One region of the Caldimonas thermodepolymerans genome, then DNA from elsewhere that is predicted to be linked to it. Evidence: predicted binding sites of a transcription regulator. Region 1 holds the regulator's gene; each other region holds the start of a gene.
What was found. The regulator LexA, encoded in region 1, represses DNA repair genes until DNA is damaged. The targets are predictions, from matches to a motif close to ACTGTATNNNNATACAGT.
Positions count from the first base shown of each region.

Region 2: a site for LexA is predicted at 2,050-2,067, ahead of imuA (translesion DNA synthesis-associated protein ImuA). Genes of this name have one in related genera too.
Region 3: a site for LexA is predicted at 2,091-2,108, ahead of IS481_RS10815 (PA0069 family radical SAM protein). Genes of this name have one in related genera too.

Region 1 is NZ_CP064338.1:2,005,295-2,009,508, forward strand. Features, by position in the region: gene IS481_RS09375 (MarR family winged helix-turn-helix transcriptional regulator) at 1-260, shown strand, start outside; gene IS481_RS09380 (organic hydroperoxide resistance protein) at 335-760, shown strand; gene IS481_RS09385 (asparaginase) at 783-1,727, opposite strand; gene lexA (transcriptional repressor LexA) at 1,836-2,510, shown strand; gene IS481_RS09395 (helix-hairpin-helix domain-containing protein) at 2,515-2,997, shown strand; gene IS481_RS09400 (hypothetical protein) at 3,199-4,113, shown strand; gene IS481_RS09405 (ABC transporter ATP-binding protein) at 4,176-4,214, opposite strand, start outside.
Region 2 is NZ_CP064338.1:3,022,978-3,027,191, reverse strand. Features, by position in the region: gene IS481_RS14240 (aldo/keto reductase) at 1-620, opposite strand, end outside; gene IS481_RS14235 (sigma-54 interaction domain-containing protein) at 728-1,873, opposite strand; gene imuA (translesion DNA synthesis-associated protein ImuA) at 2,075-2,902, shown strand; gene IS481_RS14225 (Y-family DNA polymerase) at 2,853-4,214, shown strand.
Region 3 is NZ_CP064338.1:2,307,685-2,311,898, forward strand. Features, by position in the region: gene dnaJ (molecular chaperone DnaJ) at 1-920, shown strand, start outside; gene IS481_RS10815 (PA0069 family radical SAM protein) at 990-2,081, opposite strand; gene IS481_RS10820 (YdeI/OmpD-associated family protein) at 2,246-2,458, shown strand; gene IS481_RS10825 (NAD(P)H-dependent flavin oxidoreductase) at 2,544-3,497, opposite strand; gene IS481_RS10830 (acyl-CoA dehydrogenase) at 3,602-4,214, opposite strand, start outside.

The DNA.
Region 1 (4,214 bases):
TGCTCAAGCGCATGGAAGCCGCCGGCTGGCTGGTGCGCGCGCGGGCCAAGGACGACGAACGGCGCGTGGTGGTCTCGCTGACGCCAGAGGGCCGCGCCCTGCGGGCCCGGGCGATCGCCGTGCCCAGGGCGATCGGCTGCGCCACCCGGTGCTCCATGGAAGAACTTGCCGACCTGCGCCAGCGCCTGCACGCGCTGCGACGCCGGCTCTCCCCCCAGCTCGTCGAATCAGCGGCCCGCGACGAAGCGCGCGCCGCCTGAGCCGGGCAGGAACGATGCTTTCTCTGACCCGGGCAGACCCGTCCCCTCCACCCACCTCGCCTCAGGAGAAGCTCATGGCACTCGACAAAGTCCTCTACCAGGTCCAGGCCACCGCAACCGGCGGCCGAGACGGACGCGCCGTCTCGTCCGATGGCGTGCTCGACGTCAAGCTGGCCACCCCGAAGGAGCTGGGCGGCCCCGGCGGCGCGGCGACCAACCCGGAGCAGCTGTTCGCGGCCGGCTATTCGGCCTGCTTCCTGAGCGCGATGAAGTTCGTCGCCTCGCAGCAGAAGAAGCCCCTGCCGGCTGACGCCTCGGTGACCGGCACCGTCGGCATCGGCCCGATCCCGGGCGGGTTCGGGCTGCAGGTGAAGCTGGGCGTGTCGCTGCCCGGCTGGGAGCGCGGCGACGCGCAGGCGCTGGTCGAGGCGGCGCACAAGGTCTGCCCGTATTCGAACGCCACGCGCGGCAACATCGACGTGACGCTCGACGTGCTCTGAGGCGCGTTGCGCGGGTGGCGGCTCAGCCGGCCGCCATCAGCTGCAGCATCAGCTCCACGCGGGCCTTCCACGGGGTCAGCGCCCCGGCCGACGGCAGCGCCTGCCGGCCCGTCGGCACCACCACCCCCTCGGCGCAGCGCGAGCAGCGCAGCACGCGCACCCCGCGTGCCTGCGCCCGCACCAGCTCGGCCTCCAGCCGTTCGTGCACCGTGCCGTTGCCGGTGCCGACCACCACCAGCCCCTGCACCGGCAGCCCGGCCAGGGCCGCGGCCCAGCGGCCATCCGCGCCGGCGTGGCTGCTGACGATCTCCACCCAGGGCCAGCCGGCGGGCGACGCCGGCAGGCATGCCAGCCCGAGCGGCTCGCCCTGCGGCCAGTCGCGCAGCTGGCGCAGCCGTCCTTCCTCCACGTAGCCCAGCGGGCCGGCATCGCCGGAGCCGAACGCATCGAGCCGGTAGGTGTGGGCCTTGCGCACCTCCAGCCCGCTGTGCACCTGCCCGGCCAGCACCGCGAGCACCCCCCGGGCCCCGGGCGTTGCCGCCACCGTCACCGCATCCAGCAGGTTCTGCGGGCCGTCCGGCCGCAAGGCGCTGGCCGGACGCATCGCCGCGACCATCACCACCGGCTTGGCCGGCGCCAGCAGGCGGTGCAGGAAATACGCCGTCTCCTCCAGCGTGTCGGTGCCGTGCGTGACCACGACGCCGCGCACTTCGGGACGCGCCAAGTGGTGCGCCACGCGCTGCGCCAGCAACTGCCACACCCCGAAGTCCATGTCCTTGCTGTCGAGCTGGGCCACCTGCTCGGTCTCCAGCGGCCAGCGGGCCAGCGCCGGCACCGCCGCGACCAGGTCGGCCACGCCCAGCTGCGCCGCGCGGTAGCCGACGTTGTCATGCGGGTCGGCCGCGGTGCCGGCGATCGTGCCGCCGGTGCCCAGGATGACGATGGGGCCGTGCTCGTTGCTTTGCATTTCTCGGAAAACTGGATAAAAATACAGTTACTGGATGCCTGCACAGTATCCGGGATCAAGGCCAGTCGCCTGGTCCGTGCCGGCAGGCCGTCACTTCGCGAGGTGTCCGTGGACCATCAACCCAAACTCACCGCCCGCCAGCAACAGGTGCTGGACCTGATCAAGAGTGCCATCGAGCGCACCGGCGCCCCGCCGACGCGGGCAGAGATCGCCGCCGAGCTCGGCTTCCGTTCGGCCAACGCGGCGGAGGAGCACCTGCAGGCCCTGGCGCGCAAGGGCGTGATCGAGCTGGTCGGCGGCACGTCGCGCGGCATCCGGCTCAAGTCTGACACACTGCGCTCGCTCAACGAATCGCGCAGCCGGCAGTTCAGCCTGCCCCTGCCCGGGCTGGCGCAGCTGGCCCTGCCGCTGGTCGGCCGGGTCGCGGCCGGCAGCCCCATCCTGGCCCAGGAACACATCGACCAGACCTACCACGTCGAGGCCGGCCTGTTCGCGAGCCGCCCCGACTACCTGCTGCGCGTGCGCGGCATGAGCATGCGCGACGCCGGCATCCTCGACGGCGACCTGCTCGCGGTGCAGCGTGCCAAGGAAGCCCGCAACGGCCAGATCGTCGTCGCCCGGCTGGGCGAGGAGGTCACCGTCAAGCGCTTCCGCCGCAGCCGCGGCAGCATCGAACTGGTCGCCGAGAACCCCGACTACAAGACCATCGTCGTCGAGCCCGGCCAGGATTTCGAGCTCGAAGGCATTGCCGTCGGGCTGATCCGCAACTCGCTGCTGATGTGACGCCATGAAGCACCTCGCCGCGGCCCTGCCGGCCACCGTCCTGTCCGCTGCGCCCTCCCGGGGACCGTCCCTGCGCACCACGTCGCAAGGACCGGCCACCCCGACGCGCTCGGGCGGCAAGCCGGCCAAGGCGCGGCACCGCAGTGCATGCCTGGCAGACGACGCGGCGCTCGAGTCGCTGCCCAACATCGGCCCGGCGCTGGCGCAGGGCCTGCGATTGATCGGCATCGAGACCCCGCGCGACCTGATCGGCCGCGACGCCTTCGTGCTCTACCAGGAGCTGTGCGCGCGCACCGGCGTTCGCCACGACCCGTGCGTACTGGACAGCTTCATGGCTGCGGTGGACTTCATGCGCGGCGCGCCGGCCGCGCCGTGGTGGCACTACACCGCGCAGCGCAAGCTGCTCTACGGGCAGGCCCAGGGGGAAGCATTGGCCCCGGGCGGTCCGGACGGCACGCCGCGCAACGGCGGGACCGGCCGCGGCTAGGCGCACTTTTTCCAGCTGCCCTGTGGGTGGCGGGCGTTCATGGGCAGCCGCCCATGCATCCCCGCGGGGCAGTCGTCAGGGCACAGGCCCTGTCATCGACCAATCCTGCCGAACGTCATGGTGGTGTTTTGATTTTCGGAGACGGACATGGCCCATGCACCCTGTGCACCTGAACACGACGCGTTTCGACTTCCCCCGGTGATGTCGTTCCGGCCGGCGGCACTCCCGCACCGCCCCTGGCGCCCGGCGCCTGCCACCTGCCTGGCGGCCCGGGACCCTGCCGCGCGCGATGCTGCCAACGATGCCGCGCCGACGGCCGGCTCGCCATGGTGGAAGCGCTGGAGCCAGGCGCTGGCGTGGCTGGAGCCGGCCGGGCCGGCGCCCAGCACCTGGACCAGCGGCTTTCCGATGCTCGATGCCGCCCTGCCCGGTGGCGGCTGGCCGTGCCACGGCCTCGTGGAGGTGCTGGCCCCGCGGCCCGGCCACCCCGAGTTCGCCCTGCTCGCCCCCGCGCTGGCCGGTGCAGCGGCGCGCCAGCAGCGCTTCGGCGCCATCGGCGCACCCGTGGGTGGCGTGGGCCTGGCCGCGATCGGCGGTTTCGAATCGACGGGCCTGCCGGCCTGGGGCGACGCCGAACCCGGCGACGCTGCCACCGGTACGCCGACGGCCTCCGTGCTGCAGGACGCGCTGCACTGGCTGCAACAAGGATCGGAAGGCGTGCTCGTGGTGTGGCTGCCGGAGATGGGCATGACGCAGCTGCGTGCACTCAAGCGCGCCGCGCGCCGGCGCCGCACCCTGGTCTTCGTCGTGCGTCCGTGGGTCGCGAACTGGGACGACAGCGAGGCCGACCTGCGCCTGTGCCTGATCGCCGGCAAGGGCGGCCAATGGGAGGTGCGGGTGCACCGCCAGGCAGCGCAGGCCGCGCCGACCGTGCGCGTGCCGGCGCTGGGGCCGGCGCCGGCACGCCACCTGCGCGTCGTGCGCGATCCGCAGGACCGACGCCGCGCCCTGCTGAGCGGCTCGTTCGAGCAGGTCTGCGCCGAGCTGGACCGCCTCGCCGAGATCGAGCGCCAGACCGAGTCGACCCAGCCGACCTGGCGCCGCATCGACGCCTGAGGCAGCTTCTGCACACCCGGGACGGCGCCCTGCTGGACACGTCCTGGATGCCGCGGTCCGGTTCAGGCCGCGGCCAGCAGCGTGCGGGTGTAGGGATGCTG
Region 2 (4,214 bases), 1.0 Mb from region 1:
AGGCCTTCCTCCTGCGCCAGCGGCAGCAGCTCGCGCTCGATCTCGCGGTACAGCAGGTTGTAGCGCGGCTGCACCGAGACGATGGGCGCCAGCCGCAGCAGCTCGGTGCGGCCGATCGCGCGCGCCAGCCGCCAGGCGAGGAAGTTGGAAACCCCGACGTAGCGCGCCCGGCCGCTGCGCACGATGGTGTCGAGCGCCTGCAGCGTCTCGTCCAGCGGCGTGTGCGGGTCGTCGAAGTGCAGCTGGTACAGGTCCACGTAGTCGGTGCCGAGCCGGCGCAGCGAGGCGTCGATCGCGTCGAGCAGGTGCTTGCGCGACGCGCCCTGGTCCCAGGGGGCGGGGCCGGTGGCGCCGACCGCCTTGGTCGCGACGATGTAGCGTTGGCGCTGGCCCTGCAGCCAGCGGCCGAGGATCTCCTCGGTGCGGCCGACGGTGGCCAGCGTGCCGCCCAGCGGGTAGACGTCGGCCGTGTCGATGAAGTCGATGCCGGCATCCGCGGCGCGGTCGAGGATGGCGCGCGCGCCAGCCTCGTCGGTCTGCAGGCCGAAGGTCATGGTGCCGAGCGCCAGGCGCGAGACGGTCAGGCCGGTGCGGCCGAGTCGGGTGGTGGGCAGGGTCATGGCAGCGTGTGCGGACGGAAATGCGCGCCAGTGTAGGGAGCGCCGGTGCGCGCGTGCAGAGGGGTTACGCGAGGATCGCGCCGGCGGCCGCACCCGCCGGCAGGCGTTCAGTGGCTGAGCGCCGGCTGCTTGCGCGGCTCGGCCGTGGCCAGGCCGTAGGGTGTCCGGGGCCTCGGGGCATTCAGCAGGCCGTGGCGCTTGAGCAGCGTGCGCAGCGTGTTGCGCGTGATGCCGAGCAGCCGCGCGGTCTGCACCTGGTTGTCGCGGCACAGCCGGAAGGCGCGGCGCACGATGGCGGCTTCCAGTTCCTGGAACAGTGCCGGCGGGGGCGCGGCCAGCAGGGCGTCGAGTGCGGCGACGAACGGCGCCAGCGCCGCCGGTTCTTCCGTCTCGGCATCGGCAGCCGGGTGCGATGCTGCCGTCGCGTGGGTGGCGTCGGCCAGCGGCGAGCGCACCGGCGCGAAGCGGAAGTCCGCGGCGCGCAGCACGCCGTGGCGGCACACGATCAGCGCATAGTGAATGACGTTCTCCAGCTCGCGGATGTTGCCCGGCCAGCCATAGGCCAGCAGCGCCGCCTCGGCGTCCGGCGCGAGCGTGACGGCCTCCAGGCCCAGCTTGTGGCGGTACAGGTCGATGAAGTGGCGCGCCAGCGGCAGGATGTCACCCGGGCGTTCGCGCAGCGGCGGCAGCTCGATGGTGGCCACGCTCAGGCGGTAGTAGAGGTCGGCGCGGAAGCGCTGGGCCTCGACCGCAGCCTGCAGGTCCACGTTGGTCGCGGCGACCAGCCGCACGTCCAGCGGGATCGGGCGGCGCGAGCCGAGCCGCACCACCTGGCGCTCCTGCAGCACGCGCAGCAGCTTGACCTGCAGGGCCAGCGGCAGGTCGCCGATCTCGTCGAGGAACAGCGTGCCGCCGTTGGCGGCCTCGAACCAGCCGGCGCGCGCGCCCGAGGCGCCGGTGAACGCGCCCGATTCGTGACCGAACAGTTCCGCGTCGATCAGGCTCTCGCTGAACGCCCCGCAGTTGACCGCGACGAACGGGCCGCTGCGGCCGCTTTGCGCATGGATGTGGCGCGCGATCAGTTCCTTGCCGGTGCCGGTCTCGCCGACCACCAGCACGGTCGCTTCGCTGCGCGCGACGCGTTCGACATGCCGGAGCAGGGCGACCGAGCGGGGATCGTGAAACAGCAGGGCCTTGGCGCGGATCGACAGCGCCATGGCGCCGGGGTCGGGAAACGTCAGCAGGTGGTTCACGGGCAGGGTCCGGTCGATGCGGCGACGGCAAGGGCCCAACCATAGAGGGCGCGGCGGCGGCCGCCAACGCATCATTTCGCGCTTGGATATGCGCGCAGCGCATGGCATGCGGCGGCCGGGGGCGGCATCCGAGCGGCCTGCAGGGTGACTTCCGCCCCGGGCGTCCGGGCTCATATACTGTATAAACATACAGTCTTCGCCATGTCTTCCACCCTTGCCCTGGCGCCGGCCGAGCCGGCGTCGTCGTCTTTGTCGCTGCCTGCGGACGTCGAGGCCCTGGCCGAGCGCGGCCGGCTCTGGCGCGGCCACCAGCTGGGCGGCGCCGGGGCCCGGGTGCTGCCGACCGGGCATCCCGTGCTGGACCGCGAGCTGCCCGGCGGCGGCTGGCCCTGCCAGGCCCTGACCGAGCTGCTACTGCCGCCCGGCGCCGGCTGCGAATGGCGGCTGCTGGGGCCGGCGCTGCGCGCGCTGGCCGCCGAGGGCGGGGCCTGCGTGCTGGTCGGCGCCCCCGCCGGCCTGATGCCGCATGCGGCCGGCCTCGCGCTGGCCGGGCTGGACCCGGCGCGGCTGGTGTGGGTGGCGCCAGGGACGCCGGAGCAGGCCTTGTGGGCCGCCGAACAGGCACTGCATTGCCGCGACACGGCGGCGGTGCTGCTGTGGCTGCCGCAGGCGCGCGTGGCGGCCTTGCGGCGCCTGCAGGCCCATGCCCAGCAGGCCGATCTGCCGCTGTTCGCGTTGCGGCCGCAGCAGGCCGCACAGGACTCCTCGCTGGCGCCGCTGCGCCTGGCCGTGGCCCCGGGGGCATGGCCCTGGAGCCTGCAGGTGCGGGTGCTCAAGCGCCGCGGTCCGGCGCACGAGGGCGTGCTGGAGCTGCCGGCGCTGCCGCCGCGCCTGGCCGGCGTGCTGGCGGCCCGGCTGCGCAGCCTGGCCGCGCCGCCGGCGGCTCCGGCCCCGTCCGCGCCTAACCAGGAGGCCCGCGATGCCGTACTGGCTGGCCCTGATCGCACCGCCCTGTCCGTCGTCGCCTGAGCCCGGCCGGGCCGCGGCCGGCGCCGTGCCGGCGCACGACCTGGCGCAGCAGCAGGCGATCGGCTGCTGGGCGCTGCAGTACACGCCGCGCGTGACGCTGCTCGACGAGGCGGTGCTGATGGACGTGCAGGCCAGCCTGCGGCTGTTCGGCGGCGCGCGCGCGCTGTGCCGGCGCGTCGCGCAGGAAGCGCCGGTGCTGGGCTGCGTCGCGCTGGCGCGCGCGCCGACCGCGCGGGCGGCGCTGGCCCTGGCCCGCAGCGGGTCGCCCGCGCCCGCACTGGCGCGCGCCGGCTGGCGGGCCCGGCTCGACGCCGCGCCGCTGGCTGCCTTGACCGCCGCAGCCGAACACCTGCCGTTGCTCGAACGCCTGGGCTGCCGCACGCTGGGCGAGGTGCGGGCGCTGCCGCGCGCGGGGCTGGCGCGCCGCTGCGGCGCGGCGCTGCTGGAGGCGCTGGACCAGGCCTATGGCGAGCGGCCCGAGAGCTTCGAGTGGCTGTGCTGCCCGGAGACCTTCGAGGCCTGGCTGGAGCTGCCCGGGCGGGTCGAGTCGGCCCCGGCGCTGATGTTCGGCGCGCGCCGGCTGCTGCTGCAGATGTGCGGCTGGCTGGCCGCGCGCCATGCCGGCGTGCGGCGCTTCGTGCTGTGCTGGCGGCACGACTTCCACCGCAGCGGGGTCGACGATGCCGGCGAGCTGGAGGTGCGCCTGGGCGAGCCGACCCGCGAGCCGGAGCACCTGGCACGGTTGCTCGGCGAGCTGCTGGCGCACGTGACGCTGCCGGGGCCGGTCGGCGAGCTGGGACTGCGCGCCGACGCCCCCGAGCCCTTGCAGCCGGCCGGCCCGGCGCTGCCGCTGACCGCCGGCCGCCAGGTGCGCGAGGGCGAGACGCTCGCCCAGCTGCTGGAACGCCTGTCGGCCCGCCTCGGCGCGGAGCGGGTGCGCCGCCCGGTGCTGTGCTCCGACCACCGCCCCGAGGCCATGCAGCGCTGGGTGCCGGCCGCGGTCGCCGGGGCGGCGGCCGGGTCCGTGGCCGCATTGCCCGCGGGACTGCCGCAGCCCGGCTGGTTGCTGCCGCAGCCGCAGCCGCTGGCCACGCGCCAGAACCGGCCGCAACACCACGGCCCCTTGCAGCTGCTGGCCGGCCCGCACCGGGTGGAGGCCGGCTGGTGGGCGGTGACGCCGGGCGAGCCGGGCCGGGCCGGGCGCGACTACTTCGTCGCTTGGAACGAGCGCGCCGGGCTGCTGTGGATCTACCGCGAGCGGGTGCCGGCCGGCACGGCGGCGGGCTGGTTCCTGCACGGCGTGTTCGGCTGA
Region 3 (4,214 bases), 300 kb from region 1:
CGGGCGTGGACCCGAACATGGGTGCCGGCGGCTTCCGCGGCGGCCCGGAAGGGTTCGGCGGCTTCGCCGAGGCCTTCGGCGACATCTTCGGGGACATCTTCGGCTCGGCCGGGGGCCGGCGTTCCGGCCCGCAGGTCTACCGCGGCAGCGACCTCTCTTACGCGATGGAGATCACGCTGGAGGAAGCGGCCGCCGGCAAGGACGCCACGATCCGCATCCCCAGCTGGGAGGAATGCGACACCTGCCACGGCAGCGGCGCCAAGCCCGGCACCAGCCCCAAGACCTGCCCGACCTGCGCGGGCAGCGGCACGGTGCACCTGCGCCAGGGCTTCTTCAGCATCCAGCAGACCTGCCCGCACTGCCACGGCATGGGCAAGATCATCCCCGAGCCCTGCCCCACCTGCGGCGGCCAGGGCCGCATCAAGCGCACGAAGACGCTGGAAGTGCGCATCCCCGCCGGCATCGACGAGGGCATGCGCATCCGCTCTGCCGGCAATGGCGAACCGGGCACCAACGGCGGCCCGCCGGGCGACCTCTACATCGAGATCCGCCTGAAGAAGCACGACATCTTCGAGCGCGACGGCGACGACCTGCACTGCACGGTGCCGATCAGCATCACCACGGCCGCGCTCGGGGGCACGATCGAGGTGCCCACGCTGGGCGGCAAGGCAGAGATCGAGCTGCCCGAAGGCACGCAGCACGGCAAGACCTTCCGGCTGCGCGGCAAGGGCATCAAGGGCGTGCGCTCCACCTACCCCGGCGACCTGTACTGCCACATCGCGGTCGAGACGCCGGTCAAGCTCACCGAGCACCAGCGCAAGCTGCTGAAGGAGCTGGACGAGTCGCTGCGCAAGGGCGGCGACCGCCACTCGCCCAACGCCAAGAGCTGGACCGACCGCGTCAAGGACCTGTTCAAGTAAGGCGCGCTCCTGCGCGCCAGCATCCGGTCGAGCGGCCACCTCGGTGGCCGCCTTGCTTTTCCGCGGGACTCAGAACAGGCTGCCCTGGCGCACCTGCTGCGGCGGCACGAAGGCCGATTCGTCCAGCGGCGGCACGTGCCGGGTGAGTCCGGCACGGCGCACTGCCTTCTCGATGCGCTGGGCGATCAGCTGCGCCCAGATCCCCTCGCCCTTCATGCGCGTGCCGAACTCGGCGCGATAGTCCTGCCCGCCGCGCATCTCGCGCACGCGCGCCATCACCCGCTCGGCCCGGTCGGGGAAATGCTGCTGCAGCCACTGCCGGAACAGGGGGCTCACCTCCCAGGGCAGCCGCAGCACCGTGTAATGGATGGAGTGCGCCCCGGCCTGCGCCGCGGCCTCCACGATCTGCTCGATCTCCGGCTCGTTGATGAAGGGGATGACGGGTGCGACGTTCACGCCCACCGGCACGCCGGCCCGGGCCAGCGCAGTGACGGTGCGCAGGCGCCGGTGCGGCGCGACCGCCCGTGGGTCCAGGATGCGCGCGAGCGCACCGTCCAGTGTCGTGATGCTGATCGACACCCAGACGCGCCCGGCCTGGGCGGCCGGGCCGATGAGGTCCAGGTCGCGTTCGATCCCCGAGGACTTGGTGACGATGGTGTACGCATGCCGGCAGCGCCCCAGGACGTCCAGCACCCCGCGCGTCAGGCACAGGCGCCGCTCGACGGGCTGGTAGGCATCGGTGGCGCCGCCGATGTGGATCACCGACGGTCGGTAGCGCGGCCGACCTAGCTCTTCTTCCAGTCGCTCGACCACGTTTACCTTTGCGATGATCTTCGTCTCGAAGTCCAGCCCGGGCGAGAGGTCCAGGTAGCTGTGCGTGGGACGCGCGTAGCAATAGATGCAGCCGTGCTCGCATCCGCGATAGGGGTTGAGCGATTGCCCGAAGGGGATGTCGGGCGAATCGTTGGTGGCGATGACCAAGCGCGCCCGCTCCTCGATCACCGTCGTGGACGGGGCCAGCGTTTCCTCACCGGCGACCTGGTCCAGCGTGCCCCAGCCGTCGTCGAACCCCTCGCGCGCGTCGCGCTCGAAGCGGTGGGCGATACGCACCGCGGTGCCGCGCCCCTTGATCGAGGATGGCTGGGGAAGGTGATCGGCCATGACGGCAATACTGTATTTATGTACAGTATATGCGCCATGACTCGCACCCCGCCAGTCACCCCGAGGCCGGCGAGGCCTTGCCACCGCGCTGCCACCTGCTTGCACCGGGATCGGCCACTGCCCCGAACGACGCAATGAACCGACTCAAACGCCCCCTGCATCCCATGCCTGGCTTCGTGCGCCAGGCCCTCGAGAGGCGCGGCCTGATGGCAGCCTATGAAGCCCGTCCGCCCTACCAGCGCAACGACTACCTGGGCTGGATCACGCGTGCGGTCAGCGAGGAAACCCAGCTCAAGCGGCTCGAGCAGATGCTGGCCGAACTCGAGCAGGGCAATGTCTACATGAAGATGCCCTGGCGCGCCGCTCCCCGGCGCTGAACCTGCCCCTCAAACACCAGGGGCCGTCCCCTTACGGCGGACGGCCCCTGGCAGTCACCGGGCAGCAACGCGCTTCAGCGGACCCTCACGCGCACAGGCGCTGCTTGGCCTCCAGGTACTCGCGGCGCAGGCGCTCGACCAGCACGCGCGCGGGCACGATGTCCTTGACCGCACCGATGCCCTGCCCGCAGCCCCAGATGTCCTTCCAGGCCTTCTTCGCGGCATCGCCCGCGAAGTTCATCTTGCTGGGGTCGCTTTGCGGCAGGTTGTCCGGGTCCAGCCCGGCGTTGATGATCGAGCCACGCAGGTAGTTGCCGTGCACGCCGGTGAACAGGTTGGAGTAGACGATGTCCTGGCTGGTGCTCTCGACGATCATCTGCTTGTACCCCTGCACCGCACGCGCTTCCTCGGTCGCGATGAAGGCCGAGCCGACGTAGGCGAAGTCGGCGCCCATCGCCTGCGCGGCGAGCACCGCACGGCCCGTGGCGATCGCGCCGGACAGCGCCAGCGGTCCGTCGAACCATTCGCGGATCTCCTGCACCAGGGCGAACGGGCTGGTCGTGCCGGCATGGCCGCCCGCGCCCGCCGCCACCGCGATCAGGCCGTCGGCACCCTTCTCGATCGCCTTGCGCGCGAAGGTGTTGTTGATCACGTCGTGCAGCACCACGCCGCCGTAGCCGTGCACCGCGTCATTGACGTCGGTGCGCGCGCCGAGCGAGGTGATGATGATCGGCACCTTGTACTTCACGCACAGCTCCAGGTCGTGCTCGAGCCGGTCGTTGGACTTGTGCACGATCTGGTTGATCGCGAACGGTGCCGCCGGCTGCTCGGGATGGTCACGGTTGTACGCGGCCAGCGTCTCGGTGATCTCCGCCAGCCATTCGTCGAGCTGCGACGCCGGGCGGGCGTTGAGCGCCGGCATGGAGCCGACGACCCCGGCCTTGCACTGCTCGATCACGAGCTTGGGGTTGCTGATGATGAACAGCGGCGAGCCGATGATGGGCAACGGCAGGTTCTGCAGGACGGAAGGCAAAGGCACGGCAGTCTCCTGGATGCGGTGCGTGCACGGCGCACCGGTCGAATCTTTCGGGACCATCGGGCTCCGGCCCTGTCACCCTTGCGACAGGACCGGCGGACCCAGCTTCAGAACGCTTCGGGCGCGAGCGCGGTGACGCTTTCGTGGCCGGCCAGGATGCTGTCGCGGATGCCCGGCACCCGCGACAGCACGTGCTCGGCATAGAAGCGCGCGGTCGCGACCTTGGCCTGCATGTAGGCGACGTCCTCGCCGGCGGCCGCCTTGTCCTCGGCGACCATCAGCGCGCGCGCCATCTGCCAGCCGGCCACCAGGTTGCCCGCCAGCATCAGGTAGGGCACGCTGCCGGCGAACACCGCGTTCGGGGCGGTCTTGATCGACCCGGCCACGAAGTCCACCACCTGCACGAAGGCCTCGCGCGCGGCCTGCAGCCGCTGGTGCATCGCGCGCGCCGCAGCGCTGTCGCGACGCGCCAGCTGCGCTTCGGTCTCGGCGATGCGCGCGGCGATCGCCTTGGCCACCTGGCCGCCGTCGCGCGCGGTCTTGCGGCCCACCAGGTCGTTGGCCTGGATCGCGGTCGTGCCTTCGTAGATCGGCAGGATGCGCGCATCACGGTAGTACTGCGCCGCGCCGGTCTCCTCGATGAAGCCCATGCCACCGTGCACCTGCACGCCCAGGCTGGTCACCTCCAGGCTCATCTCGGTGCTGTAGCCCTTGACCAGC